DNA from 2 places in the Collibacillus ludicampi genome. Region 1 is predicted to be linked to the other one. Evidence: a T-box and tRNA genes for the amino acid it is inferred to sense, from the RefSeq annotation. Region 1 holds a T-box; the other holds one or more tRNA genes.
What was found. The T-box of region 1 lies ahead of trpS (tryptophan--tRNA ligase). A T-box ahead of a tRNA ligase gene usually reads a tRNA of that ligase, here a tRNA-Trp.

Region 1 (7,422 bases):
GGGGGCTTTCCTTTGTTATTGACGCTTCTATCCGTTAGGGGAGTATGACTCGCCTCGCTCCCAAGTAGGAATGTTTCCAGTAAGAGTGTTCGAGGGAAGAAATTTTCACGCCTTTGGTCGCATCAGCCTGAATAAACGTCTGATTGCCGGCGTAGATCCCTACATGGGAAGCGCCGGGGGGATCGGTCTGAAAGAAGACCAGATCCCCTTTTTGTAGTTGTTTGCGATCGACCGGATCGCCGAACTTGTATTGCTCGTATGTAATCCGCGGGATCGAAATTCCTGCTTGGCGCATGACATACTGGACGAAGCCGGAGCAGTCGAACCCATTCGGTCTCCCTCCGCCCCACTGATAGGGAGTGCCGATGTAACGCTTGGCGATCATGACTACTTCCGATCCAGTATTTTCATAGGATTTTCTCGTGATATCTTGTGGTTTGCTTTGTTTGTTTGCCGTCTCCACTTTCACTTGTTTGTACGCATAAGGCACTTCTGATGAAATCAGTAAGATTAAAGAAATACTAGAGATGACCATTACAAATGGCAACAGCAAACGTGAATGGGATGGGGAAAACATAGTCTCCTCCTTTTCGTTTGCTTTTCAAATGGTGTTCTTTTCCCTAGTATGTTCCAATCGTGCAAAAGAATTTCTTCTAGGTAGTCCCCCATCCACCCAAGCACTCATTTTCAAAGTGTCCATGAAAGGAGCAACGCAAGAGAAATGTATTAGACTTTGGACGGCCCCGTCGAATTTCATGTTAGAATAAGCATGAGTTATTGACTGTTAGGAGGATACTCGTGATTAAAATTGGAGCTAATGTATCGATCGCAAAAACAGGATTGCTCGCGGCTGTTGAAGAGACGGTCAGTTATCGTGCGAATACATTTATGATTTATACCCGTTCGAATCGGGGAGGCAAAGCGAGGCCGATTGAACAGTTTAATCGGGAGAAAGCGTATGAATTGATGAAAGAACACGACATCGTAGATCCGGTGGTTCATGCTCCCTATTTGATTAATCTGGCTTCTCCCAAAGAAGATACATGGGAGTACGGCATCGATTTGTTACGGGAAGATATTCGCAGAACTTCGTATCTGGGGATTCGGTATGTTGTTTTTCACCCGGGTTCTCATGTTGGAGAAGGGATTCCTTACGGGATCAAACGGATCGCTGAAGGATTGAATGCGATTCTCACAGGAGAAGAAGATGTATTCGTCTGTCTGGAGACGATGGCCGGTGACGGATCAAAGGTGGGGAACCGTTTTGAAGAGATAGCGGAGATCATCTCCTTAGTCAAGTACAAGGAGAAGTTGGGGGTCTGTGGAGATACTTGCCACTTATACTCGGCCGGTTATGATATTGTCAATGATTTTGAAGGGGTCATGAAAGAGTTTGACGATATCATCGGGCTTGATCGCTTAAAAGTGTTTCATATCAACGATTCAAAGACCCCTTTTAATTCCCGTAAGGATCGCCACGAAAACATTGGCAAAGGGTCAATCGGGGGAGAAGCGATTCGACGGATCGTTCACCATGAGGTTTTAAGGGACATGCCTTGTATTCTTGAAACGCCGGAAGGACGCTATAAGGAGGAGATCGCCTATATTCGGGGCGAAATCGAGGAGCCAAGTTACTTATAGTGATCGAACAATGTAAAGGAGGAAGTGATTCCTGGGGATTCAATCGTCTTACGCAGAACGAGGGGGTGTCCGTCTTACAATGAACGGGTGTGTGCTAGAAACACACACCCGGGCTTAGACGGAAAGTCTCGAACAAAGGGATCCTCCCTTATGTGTTTTTACATTTTGGCAAATGCGCGTTCAGCGGCAGCAATCGTGTAATCGATGTCCTCACGGCTATGAGCCGTGGAAACGAACCATGCTTCATACTTGGACGGAGCCAAACAAATTCCTTCTTCAAGAATCGCCCTGAAGAAGCGTGCAAATGCTTCCCCATCGGAAGCTTGTGCATCCGAATAATTTTTCACAGGTTCCTCCCGCCCGAAGTACAATGTGAATGCACCGCGGCAACGATTAATCGTCACCTTGTGACCATATTTTCGCGCGGCAGCCAGCAATCCTTCAGCAAGAATCCCCGCCAATTCGTCCATTCGTTCATATGTACCGGGTTTTTGCAATTCCTCCAGACATGCGATTCCCGCGGCAATCGATGCCGGATTTCCAGCCATCGTACCCGCTTGATAAGCAGGACCGAGAGGAGCCACTTTTTCCATGATCTCTCTGCGTCCGCCATATGCCCCGATTGGTAAACCGCCGCCGATAATTTTTCCAAGGGCGGTCATGTCCGGTTCCACTCCGAGCAGATTCTGTGCGCCGCCATACATGAAGCGGAAATTCGTGATCACCTCATCATAAATGACGAGCGCTCCGTACGAATGTGCCAGTCGGTTGACCCCTTCGAGAAATCCCGGTTCCGGTTGGACGATACCGAAATTGCCTACGATCGGTTCGACAAGTACGGCTGCCGTCTGTTCTCCCCAGTGTTTCAACGCTTCCTCAAAGCTTGTGAGATCATTATAGGGAACGGTAATCACTTCCTGGGCGATTGACTCAGGGATCCCTGCGGAATCAGGGATGCCTAACGTTGAAGGGCCTGAACCGGCTGCTACAAGGACGAGATCGGAATGTCCATGATAGCACCCTTCGAACTTGATCACCTTCGTGCGGTTCGTATAGGCACGTGCTACACGTATGCATGTCATCACCGCTTCTGTTCCAGAATTCACGAAGCGGATTTTTTCCAAGGAGGGGATTGCTTCGCGCAACATTTTCGCTAATTGTATCTCCAGTACGGTTGGTGTGCCGTAAAGAACACCGTTTTCCGCCGCGTGTGCGATCGCTTTTGCGATATGTTCATTTCCGTGTCCGTGGATCAAAGGACCGTATGCTGCCAAATAATCGATATAACGGTTTCCATCGACATCCCAGAAGTACGCCCCTTTTCCCTTGGCCATAAATACAGGGGCTCCTCCCCCTACGGCTTTAAACGAACGAGAGGGAGAATTCACACCTCCGACAATATATTCTAACGCTTCTTCATAGTACCGTTGTGAAAGTGTATGATCCATCGCATGTTGCCCCCTTAAAGAAATTCCTGTTTCATCGTAACAATTTAGGGCCTTACTGTCCATGATCGATCGGACGGACATTCCGGAGTGAGTGTTTGCGAATTGGATAGAAGGACTTTCCGCGCGGATTCTTTTGATAAAAAACGACAATTTATTGGGCCGTGCGTTCACTGATCGGACAAAAGAGTCGTCACGAATAGATCAGCAATCACCAGGGGGGATCAAGAGTGAAGAAATGGTCTAAAATCGCACTGATTACCGTACCCGCTGTCATGGCGGGTTCTGTATATGCGTTCGCTTCGGGCGGGTTCACCAGTTCATCGGATTCAAACCGTTCATCCATCCAAACGGTTCCACAAACATCCTCACCTTCACATTCTTCGAAAAACACGGATTCATCAGGTGTCAGCATCTCGATTGAAGAAGTGAAACCTGTGCCCGTAACGAATCCAACCGGTACAGAGAATGCAAATGCAAGTGTTCCTTCAACGAGCGCCATTCCTAACCCGTTTGTTGTGGAGAGCGGGAATCAAACATCTGCGTCCCCGAACGGAACCTTGACTGAGAATCAGAGTGGAGGAGCGCAAACGGCCAATTCGTCAGGTTTTTCCATCGAAAACGTACAAGAATTACACCTTAGCAGCAACACGAATCAGGGAGAATTAAAGCTTGATTACCGCTCGGAAAAAGAGGGTACGGCACAGCTCACAGGTTCTCTAGGCGACAAACATGTAGAGGTGAAAGGGAGCGACGCGAAACTGTTGCTGAATCAATTGATTGAACGGTTAGGTTTGACCGACGGTTTGAACAAAGCATTCACTCAACCGGGAACCACGATTGACCGCGGAGCTCTTACAGCCGTTCATGAGTTGAACATTGTAATGAAAGATGGGGAAAAGGTCAAATTTGACAAAGAAAAAGTCAATGTCCCTGATCATGGGTTACATAAAGGATGGGAAAAACAAAAAGAACATATGGATCACGGAAAACATAAGAATAAAGATAGAGAGTAAAGCGAAGACTTTCAGATAATGGAAAACCCATTCTCCGTTTTGACATCGGTTAAATATTTGTTATAATAGTGGATAACTTCCAGAATAATTGAATGCGATGAGGAAGAAAAGTACGTATCCTGTGACCTCCGCAGAGAGCCGATGGAAGGTGCAAATCGGTGAGGGACGGATGCGGAATGGGCTTCCGAGCTGCCCGACTGAGGGAAGGTATAGTAAAAGGCTACTTTCAACTGTGAATGCGTGTCCTTTGAAGGGCGTCGCTTGAGCCTTTTAAAACAACCTTGAGTAGGAAGGGCCGGTAGGTCTCTACGTTAACAGAGACGCGCATGGATGGATCTGCGGAGAATAGGGGATCCATGCATGCGGGCAGAGTGGGCTCAATCACGAGCCAATGAGGGTGGCAACGCGGTCTCTCGTCCCTTACGGATGAGAGGCTTTTTTGTGTTTTCCCTATTGTCAAGATAGCCCTTCATGCCGCAAGCTGCGCCATCAGAGGATGAAAAGTGTCTTTAGGTGGGCGTAATGCTTTGCGTGAGACAGCGACTTTGGAGGTCGTCTCGCTACATTGATCATATTCCGTGCGAGACGACCTCCACGGAGCGCGAACGCAAAGCATACGCCCACCAAACTACACATTTTCAAGGTAGTCTATTATCAAGATAGGAGGTATCTAGTATGGCACGAGTCTTTTCCGGCATTCAACCGAGCGGTAAACTCACACTCGGAAATTATTTCGGGGCTTTGTCCCGCTTTGTGAAAATTCAAGAGACTGACGAATGCATGTATTGTATCGTCGATCAACATGCGATCACAGTTCCGCAGGATCCCGAGGCACTGCGCAGACAGACGATTGAGGCATGTGCCATGTACTTGGCATGCGGGATCGATCCCGAGAAAGCGATCGTATTCGTGCAGTCACATGTTTCTGCTCATACGGAACTCGCATGGATGTTGCAATGTGTGGCACGAATGGGTGAACTGGGGCGAATGACACAATTTAAAGATAAAAGTGGGGGCGGGGCGAACGCAGACGTTGTCAGTGTCGGGTTATTCACTTACCCTGCGTTGATGGCTGCCGATATCTTGCTCTATCAAACGGAACGCGTACCGGTTGGAATCGACCAAAAGCAGCACATCGAATTGACGCGTGATCTTGCGGAACGTTTCAATCGTGATTACGGTGACACATTCACCATTCCGGAACCATGGATTGAGGAAATCGGGGCGAAAATCATGGCACTCGATGAGCCGACGAAAAAGATGAGTAAGAGCTCCCCGAATCCGAACAGTTATATCAGCCTGTTGGATACACCGGAAGAGATCAAGAAGAAATTTGCGCGGGCCACGACCGATTCGGAGCGAGAAATCCGCTATGACCGAGAGGCGAAACCGGGGATCAGCAATTTGCTGGAAATCCTCTCTCTCTGTACGGGAGAAAGTATTGAAAGCATCGTGAACCGTTACCAGGGCAAAGGTTATGGGGATCTCAAACGTGAAGTGGCGGACTCTGTCGTGGAACTACTCACACCGATACAAGCGAAATTCCATCGGTTGTTAGAATCGGGCGAAGCGGTCGATGCCTTCCGCGAGGGAGCGAAAAAGGCGCGAGAGATCGCCAATAGAACCCTGCAAAAAGTGCGGGAACGCATGGGATTCTTGCAATTGTAAAATATCGAAAACGAAACGCACCCTGCCTTTGAACTTTCGGGTAAGGTGCGTTGTTCTTTTTCTGTGTGCGGCATCAAGAGGATGAAAAGTGTCTTTTGAGTGGGCGTAATGCTTACGTGAGACAGCGATTTTGTAGGTCGTCTCGCTTCCTTTAAACGTGAATGAGGCATATGCTTTGCGTGAGATAGAGACTTTGGAGATCGTCTCGCAACAATGCGAGACGATCTCCACGGAGCACGAACGTAAAGCATATGCCTGAAAGACGACCTCCACGGAGCATGAGCGCAAAGCGATACATCCACCCAAGCACTTATTTTCAATAAATCTACTAGCTCGTCATCAGATTGCGCAGGACCGTTTGCAGGATGCCCCCATTGCGGTAATAGTCGATCTCAATCTGGCTGTCGAGGCGCATGATCACATCGAATTCGGAAACCGTTCCATCCTGTTTCGTCATGCGTACGCGTATTTTTTGGTTCGGTTGAATCTGATCGTTCAGTCCGATAATGTCGAACGTTTCTTGACCTGTAATTCCATGTGTGTTTCTGTTTTCACCAGAAACAAATTGTAACGGCAAGACCCCCATTCCCACCAAGTTGCTGCGGTGAATCCGTTCGAAGCTTTCGGCGATCACCGCTTTCACGCCAAGCAGATAAGTTCCTTTCGCAGCCCAGTCACGGGAACTACCGGTTCCGTACTCTTTCCCCGCAATGACAAGCGTAGGTTGTTTGTCATGCATATACTTCACCGCTGCTTCGTAAATGGTCATTACTTCATTCGTCGGAACGGTGGTATAGCCGCCTTCTGTTCCCGGTGCCATTTGATTCCGAATGCGGATATTGGCGAACGTCCCCCGTACCATCACTTCATGATTTCCGCGACGAGAACCATAAGAGTTGAAGTCTTCAGGTTTTACTCCTTTTTCGATCAAGTATTTTCCGGCCGGGGAAGTGGGCGGAATTGCGCCAGCAGGAGAGATGTGGTCGGTTGTAACCGAATCCCCAAGCAAGGCCAGTACACAGGCGCCGCGAATCTCTTCAATCGGTTTGACATCCCGGGACAAACCGACAAAAAAGTCCGGTTGTTGAATATATGTGGAGTTCGGATCCCAAGCATAAAGAGCTCCTTCTGGAGTGGGGAGCGCATTCCAACGGTCATTAAATTCCAGTACGTTTTCGTACCGTTTGCGGAACATCTCGGGGCTGATCGACGAGCGAATCGCTGTTTCCACTTCGTCGCCGCTCGGCCAAATATCCTTCAAAAAAACCGGTTGATTCTCTTTTCCAAAACCAATCGGGTCTTTATACGGATCGAAATTAACCGTTCCAGCCAGGGCATAGGCGACGACAAGCGGAGGCGAAGCCAGGTAATTCGCTTTGACAAGAGGGTGGATGCGCCCTTCAAAATTTCGGTTGCCGCTCAAGACGGAAGTGACAGTCAACTCATTGGCTCGAATCGCTTCCGCCACTTCCGGTATCAGTGGACCGCTGTTTCCGATACATGTGGTGCATCCATAACCGACAACATGGAAGCCGAGTTGTTCAAGATACGGAAGAAGTCCCGCTTTCTCAAGGTAATCGGTGACCACACGGGAACCGGGACCCAGGCTTGTTTTCACATTGGGATTCCGTTTCAAACCCATTTCCACCGCT
Region 2 (7,422 bases), 3.6 Mb from region 1:
GGATAGCCGTACGGTCGATGATCCGTTTCCCATACTCTTCAAGTACCGCGTGCGTGACAGAAGACAAATCCCCGTATTCATGCAAAACGGCCCAAACCGAATCATAATCGGCTCCAGCGACTGATTCCTCTTCAAAAAATAAAAAATAACGATCTCTATAATGATAAAGGGAACATCCCTCTTGTACGACTTCTTTTAGTTCACGAGCTACGCGAATGACTTCTTCAAAGTCATTGAATACGAAAGTGAAAGCGCCCAGAGAGTCAGCAGAATGGAGGTTCATTTCAATCGAGCCCAGTTCTTCATTTTGTTTTTCCACGGCTCCCGGTAACGATGAAATTTGCGTGACGATGACCACAACACCCTCTGTAGGCATCGTAAACGCTTCGATCGCGATCGGACCAATCACTTCAAAGCCAACCTCGACATAGGCGCGTTCCATCATATCCCAAAATAATTCCTGCACCTTACGTCCGTTTTGCCAAATTTCCTCGCGATCAATTCCTCGTTCCTCCAAGTCATCATAGCTGATAAAGATTCGAACTTTATTTTCTCCCAGCCTCTCCACGTGCATCCATATCACTCCTTCGTAGAGAGAAGACCTCTAGTTAGTAGTAAAGATTATGCGCAAGGGCATGTATACGTTCGGTATGCCCTTACGTCGATTGACGTATGACCATATCATGCGGCAAGATCACCGAATAGGAATCGACAGGTTCATCATGCAACAACTTCGTCATCAAGCGCATCGATACAGCTCCCACATCATAAAGAGGTTGAACAATCGTCGTTAATTCAGGACGAACCATGAAGGTCAGCCGCGAATTATCAAAACTGATGACTTTCACTTGTGAAGGAATTTGATACCCCGCCTCCTGGCAAGCATGCATCGCGGCTGTCGCCAATTCATCGGTAGCTGCCAATACAGCGTCCAATTGTTTTCCTTGGGCAAGCCATTGCTTCATAGCGGTCAGTCCGGTTTCATAATCGGTATCTTCACATTCGAAGAGGAGCGGTTCGAGCATTTGCTCTTGCATGACTTGCAAATACCCGGAATAGCGGGGTTCACCCAAGACCAAATGAGAACGCGGTCCTCCGAGAAATAAAATTCGTCTTGCACCTTCTTTCACAAGGAATTGTGTCGCTTCATATGCTGCCTGGCGGTTATCCACATTCACCGATGGTATACGGTTTTCCGGGTCCACCGTATTCACGAGTACAACAGGAAGTTGTGCATCCTCAAACGTTTTTACCAACTCCTGAGAAATATCATGGCCCATGAACAAAAGTCCATCGACTTGTTTCTCCCACATGGTACCGATCAAATCTTTTTCGCGTTCCAATTGTCCGTCTGAGTTACACAAGATAATATGATACTGATACATTCTGGCAATATCTTCTATTCCACGAACCATCTCAGCAACGACAGGTGCAGAAACATCGGGCACGATTACGCCGATCGTTTTGGTACGTTTGCTCGCTAGCCCCCTTGCCACCGCGTTGGGACGATAGTGAAGTTTTTTTATAGCATCCAATACTTTTTTTCGCGTTTCCTCTTTGACAACCGCTGTACCGTTTAATACCCGGGACACCGTTGCCATCGATACGCCTGCTTCTCTTGCAACATCATAAATCGTAACGTTCACCGGGTGAACACCTCATTTTTAGTTATCATTTCACTATATAATAGCATAAACGATAAAAAATAAAAACACAGACTTTTTATCGCCTGTGTTTGATAAAAGAATTTGGAGCGGAAAACGGGACTCGAACCCGCGACCCTCGCCTTGGCAAGGCGATGCTCTACCACTGAGCTACTTCCGCATCTGGTGGACGCTGACGGGATCGAACCGCCGACCCCCTGCTTGTAAGGCAGGTGCTCTCCCAGCTGAGCTAAGCGTCCAGCAAAATTCGGTATCTGTCTTCATTGATTTTTTACTTGAATGTTCAACATGGTGGAGGTAAGCGGATTCGAACCGCTGACCCCCTGCTTGCAAGGCAGGTGCTCTACCAACTGAGCTATACCCCCAAATGGTGCGGGCGAAGGGACTTGAACCCCCACGGTTTCCCGCTGGAACCTAAATCCAGTGCGTCTGCCAATTCCGCCACGCCCGCGCAATTACACTTTCTTTGGCTGGGGAGGTAGGGATCGAACCTACGCATGACGGAGTCAAAGTCCGTTGCCTTACCGCTTGGCGACTCCCCAATGGGGTGGATGATGGGAATCGAACCCACGAATGCCGGAGCCACAATCCGGTGCGTTAGCCACTTCGCCACATCCACCAAGAATTATCAATGGCAGGGGCAGCAGGACTCGAACCCACGACATGCGGTTTTGGAGACCGCCGTTCTACCAACTGAACTATGCCCCTGCGTAACATGGAGCCAGCGACAGGAATCGAACCTGCGACCTACTGATTACAAGTCAGTTGCTCTACCTGCTGAGCTACGCTGGCATGTAAATGGCGGAGCTGACGGGATTCGAACCCGCGATCTCCTGCGTGACAGGCAGGCATGTTAGGCCTCTACACCACAGCTCCAATATGGCTCCTCGAGTAGGATTCGAACCTACGACCCTCCGGTTAACAGCCGGATGCTCTACCGCTGAGCTATCGAGGAATGCGACATGAAATAATATATCACGATTCAATCATCTTGTCAACATATTTTCTCTCGCTCTTTGATTTTGGCAAATCTCGCGGTGACGTTTGTTATACTATCACGTTTTGTTTTTCTACTCAATAGTAATTGTTCATGATCAGAGAACAAAATTAATTATGAAATGAATTCATCCTGTCTTTTCATTTTCAATGAATCGATTCTCTAGTTTTTATACAGCTGGAAGTCGTCTCGCAACATTTGACAGTAATCTAAACGAGACGACTCCAGGAAGCACAATATTAGCCCATCAAAGATTTTCAGAGCCGTGTTTTACCGACACCTCATTTTGCGTGACTGTCTTCAAAATCCCAAGGTACAAAGATAATTCCAAGTGCAATTGCTGCGGTTTCGCTCGATCAGGAATCAGAATGGTGACACGGCGGCCAAGTCCGTCTGTCAATTCTTGAACATCTTCAAGCGTACAGTTGCCGTAATCCCTATGAATCAGCGTCATGTTTTTTGTGACGGCAATAGAACCATAGCGTTCCACAGCCTTCTTCATCCGTTCCTGCGGCGAGAGCTCCAGTTGATTTTGCACTTCCGTTTTCACTTTCTTCTTTTGAAGAGCCACGCGCCATGTAGACTTCAAAAGACCTGTCTCGTAGAGAAAACGGGACGGCTTGACCTTCTTGCCTTGATATCGCTCAGGCGCTGAGAGGTACAACCGTTCTTTTGCTCTTGTCATACCCACGTAGAGAAGTCTTCGTTCCTCCTCTAGCGCTTCTTCTGTATGCTGATCGTTAAGCGCCTTTTCGTGCGGCATCATGTGATGCACAAGTCCAATAATGTAAACACTGTGAAACTCTAAACCCTTGGCGCGATGCAAGGTCATCAGTTGAATCCCCCTGCGAGAGCTTCTGGACTGACGGACACATTCCTGTACCCGATCCACGTGCTCTAAAAATGCGAATATCGATTCATACCCCTGCACCGCTTGCGCTAATTCATCCAACGGTTCCATAACCCTTTGCATGTCATTCCCTGTAGAATCAGCATACTCGCGCAAATATTTCTCATAACCGATTTCATCTCGGATATAGCGGAGTGCTTCTTGAGGATTCAAGAGTTTTATCCGTTCGATGTCACGGATGAATTGTTCCAATTTTTTAATCTGGTAGATTTCCAATCCTTGAAGCTTCGACAAGGAATCAACGAGGCTCAAACTTTGCGAACGGGAAATCCGGTGCAATTCATCGATCCACCTCGTTTCATACATATAACGTTTGGGCCGATTGATGATCTGTACGAGACTGTCAACATCATTTGGATTTTGAGCGAGTCTCATGTAGGATAAAATATCCCGCACCTGCCATTGACGATAGAAATCGCTATCCGAATCATAAATCGTAAATGGAATCTCCCTTTCCACCAAAGCATCGATGAGCGCACGCACCTGATTGTTCGTCCGGTATAAAACAGCATGTTGTTCAGGGGGAATGCCGCTTTTGATCCCCTGTTCAATTTCGGATAGAATCTGCTCAGCCTCGTCTTTCTCATCGTTCGGTCGAATCACGTGCGGCTCTTCTCCCTCGCCGTTCATTCCTTTGAAATCCTTCTGTTGACGTTTCCGGTTATGTACAATCAAGCGTTTGCTTGCTTCTATGATCTGTTGGTGCGAGCGATAATTGGCCCCCAGAATTACTTTCGCCGCCCCGGGAAACGTTTTTTCGAAGTCAAGCAGGTATTCGACCCGGGAACCTCGAAATCTATAGATCGATTGGTCGTCATCACCGACAACAAAAATGTTGTTATGTACAGCTAGTTGTTTGATCAATTCATATTGGGCATAATTCGTATCCTGAAACTCATCCACCAGGATATAACGGTACCGTCTTCTGTATTCTTCGAGTATCTGCACATTCGATTTTAATAGGCGATGACATTCGACGAGAATATCGTCATAATCCCACCAGCCTTTTTCTTTCTTCAATTCTTCGTAGATGGTAAAACGATCGCGGAACTTGACATTCTCCGGCTTTTCCACGCGAATCCGTTCAGGCAAAATGAGATTGTTCTTACAAAGTCCAATCTTTTGCAAGAGATCGGCAACTTCTTCCTCTGTGGCATCCGCTCCCGTTTCCTGTAATGCACGACGAAGCAACATTTTTTGTTCCGCTTCTCCCATCAATTTCGGTACAGAACCGAGCTTTCTGAGAAGTATCCGCAAAAAGACTGAGTGAAATGTGCCGATTTCACACGCCTTTGCCCGCAAATCTCCCACTCCTGGCAATTGTGACAAGCGAACTCGCATTTCTTCAGCAGCAGCGCGGGTAAATGTAACGATCAGCAATTCTTTCGGTAAAATGCCTCCTACTTTTAACATGTAGGCTGCACGGCAGGTCAAAACGGTCGTTTTTCCGCTGCCTGGGCCAGCAAATACAACCAAAGGACCGTGAATATGACGAATCGCTTCTTTTTGCTCGGGACTGATTCGAATCCCGTGTTGTGAAAGCAACAGAAAAAACTCCATTTCCGTCAGGTTCATAAGCAACCCCTTAACAAAATAGAAATCAATCCAAAAAACATCCGATAAGAGTCCGAAGATAACCATATACCATCTAAGCCAGTCCTGTTAAGAGGATGTTCAAAAGTAGGTCTTCTTCTTGAACACACTCTTTAATTTGGACTGGCTTAGATCAGGATCTATGGATATGGAACGGATTGCGAATCCCTATCCTGGCTGAATATACGCGATTCAATAAACTCCCACTTATCGACAAAAGCTTGAATATGTTGAATTCGTATGGCAAGGCGTTTCTTCTCATCCATTAATCTAGCAATTCCCGACAGATCATCCTGATAGAAACATTGCAACACTTCTTTCTCCTTTTGTTGCAACATATCCCGCCAAACATCAAGCAGTCTCCTTAATCGTTCAAAACGATTCTCCAGTGAATCGGTGCTTGCATCTTTCATAGGGGATTACACATGCACCATTTCCTCAGCTTTTACATTCCATTTTTTTAACAGTTCTTGAAGATCTGTCGAAAATTCAGCGTTGCGTTTTCTCTCTTGCATGAGACGTTCGATACCTTTTAGATCATCATTATGGAAATAAGCCATCACTTCCTGAGGGATTTGTTGATCTCTTTCTTCCAAACGGTTCAAATACGCTTCCAACTCCATAAGAATGGATGCAATCAGATCTTTTTTTGCAGTCATGTATTTTTCCTCCGTTTCTTCGTTATTCAGCATGAAATGGCTCTCTTTATCTCTTTTGTCAGAAGCCTTGGCCTCGTTGGAAGGGGGATCTTGAAAAGCCAGCAATTCAATCTGTCCATCCGATCCGACTTGAAAACGGGGATCCAATTCCGGAAAGAAGACGATTGTCTCACCTTTGGAATCAACCGCTACTAATTCCAGTAATTCTTGGCGATTGGCATTCCGGACATTGAGGGTTGTCATTAAATCGACAACTTCATCATTGATAATACTCCACTCCGTCAATGTCCACTCACCGCTTGTGAGACGAGCGAAACGCCAATCCCGTTCGAAATCCACGCGCGACATCAATTCTCCTCGGCTTCGTTTCGTCACTTGTTGAATATGCCGTAAAAGCTCTCCATGTTTCTGGGGATACATTTTTTCCGCAAGAAACTTATAAGCGAGGTCATGCAAGTCATCCGGCACATGTTCACGCATCACGTACCGATTGCCCTTCCTTTCAAAGACCCCGCTTTCCGTTGAAAGAGCCATATGTACCCTTACCTCAATCGTATCTCTGTTCTTCTCATCCATAGCGAGCCAATGTTCTTTTACGATCTGGACAATATCCTCTTCTGTCATCGGTTCATTATAAACATAGAATGTTCGCTTCAGGAAGCCTTCAAGACTGTACCGCAGTGACCTGGAAACATGCTGCAGCATACAGATCAACTCCTTACATGGCGACGATAAACGTTTGTATTTTACTTCGACGTATACCACCGAATTCCTTTCTTGACTTTCTTTACTTTGCCGAATCCAGTACAATCTTTTTCATAGGAAGGAGTGGCATGAGAAATTGGCACACATTTTTGCAATTGGAGATCTTCATCTCTCTTTTTCCGGCGAAAAGCCCATGGATATTTTCGGTAAACAATGGGTCAACCATCCGGCCTCCATCAAACATCACTGGGAACAAGAGATACATTCCGATGACTGGGTTCTGATTCCTGGAGACATTTCATGGGCTATGAAACTGGAACAAGCGGCTGTGGATCTCGAATGGATCGGCAAGTTGCCGGGGAAGAAAATTTTGACGCGAGGAAATCATGATTATTGGTGGACAACGATATCAAAAGTGCGAAAAACACTTCCGGATCACATGTTCGCTCTCCAAAACGACGCGATGTTGATCGGCGATATTGCCGTATGCGGAACAAGAGGTTGGAACTGTCCCGGGAGCTACGATTTTGATGCACATGATGAGCAAATCTATATGCGTGAAGCGGGGAGACTTCGTCTCGCTTTGGAAAACGCGAAAAAGCTGTCCTCTCGCATTTGGGTGATGCTGCATTACCCCCCAACAAACGAGAAACATCAACCTTCGCTTTTTCTTGATCTCATGCGTGAATATCAAGTCGAACATTGCATTTACGGTCATTTGCATGGTGAAGGACATCGAGCAGCGTTATTGGGAGAATTCGAAGGTATTCACTTTCATTTGGTGTCATGCGATTTCCTTAACTTTGCTCCCAAGCGTATCATTTGATTTATAATACAAAAAGATGCCTTGTCCTTCTGCGACAAAGCACCTTTTTCTAATTCTTAACTGCGATG

Region 2: it encodes a tRNA-Trp, which carries the amino acid that the T-box ahead of trpS (tryptophan--tRNA ligase) is inferred to sense. The anticodon was not compared.

The regions. Positions count from the first base shown of each region.
Region 1 covers NZ_BOQE01000001.1:211,179-218,600, reverse strand. Annotated here, with positions in the region: gene DNHGIG_RS01140 (C40 family peptidase) at 35-577, opposite strand; gene DNHGIG_RS01135 (deoxyribonuclease IV) at 799-1,641, shown strand; gene DNHGIG_RS01130 (glutamate-1-semialdehyde 2,1-aminomutase) at 1,800-3,089, opposite strand; gene DNHGIG_RS01125 (hypothetical protein) at 3,317-4,102, shown strand; T-box leader at 4,191-4,526, shown strand; gene trpS (tryptophan--tRNA ligase) at 4,778-5,770, shown strand; gene acnA (aconitate hydratase AcnA) at 6,099-7,422, opposite strand, start outside.
Region 2 covers NZ_BOQE01000001.1:3,808,566-3,815,987, forward strand. Annotated here, with positions in the region: gene DNHGIG_RS19245 (adaptor protein MecA) at 1-574, opposite strand, end outside; gene DNHGIG_RS19250 (substrate-binding domain-containing protein) at 657-1,646, opposite strand; tRNA gene DNHGIG_RS19255 (tRNA-Gly) at 1,750-1,824, opposite strand; tRNA gene DNHGIG_RS19260 (tRNA-Val) at 1,828-1,903, opposite strand; tRNA gene DNHGIG_RS19265 (tRNA-Ala) at 1,954-2,029, opposite strand; tRNA gene DNHGIG_RS19270 (tRNA-Leu) at 2,033-2,115, opposite strand; tRNA gene DNHGIG_RS19275 (tRNA-Gln) at 2,132-2,206, opposite strand; tRNA gene DNHGIG_RS19280 (tRNA-His) at 2,208-2,283, opposite strand; tRNA gene DNHGIG_RS19285 (tRNA-Trp) at 2,297-2,372, opposite strand; tRNA gene DNHGIG_RS19290 (tRNA-Thr) at 2,381-2,456, opposite strand; tRNA gene DNHGIG_RS19295 (tRNA-Asp) at 2,464-2,540, opposite strand; tRNA gene DNHGIG_RS19300 (tRNA-Asn) at 2,545-2,619, opposite strand; gene DNHGIG_RS19305 (ATP-dependent helicase) at 2,909-5,146, opposite strand; gene DNHGIG_RS19310 (hypothetical protein) at 5,305-5,577, opposite strand; gene DNHGIG_RS19315 (hypothetical protein) at 5,584-6,528, opposite strand; gene DNHGIG_RS19320 (metallophosphoesterase) at 6,665-7,354, shown strand; gene folE (GTP cyclohydrolase I FolE) at 7,411-7,422, opposite strand, start outside.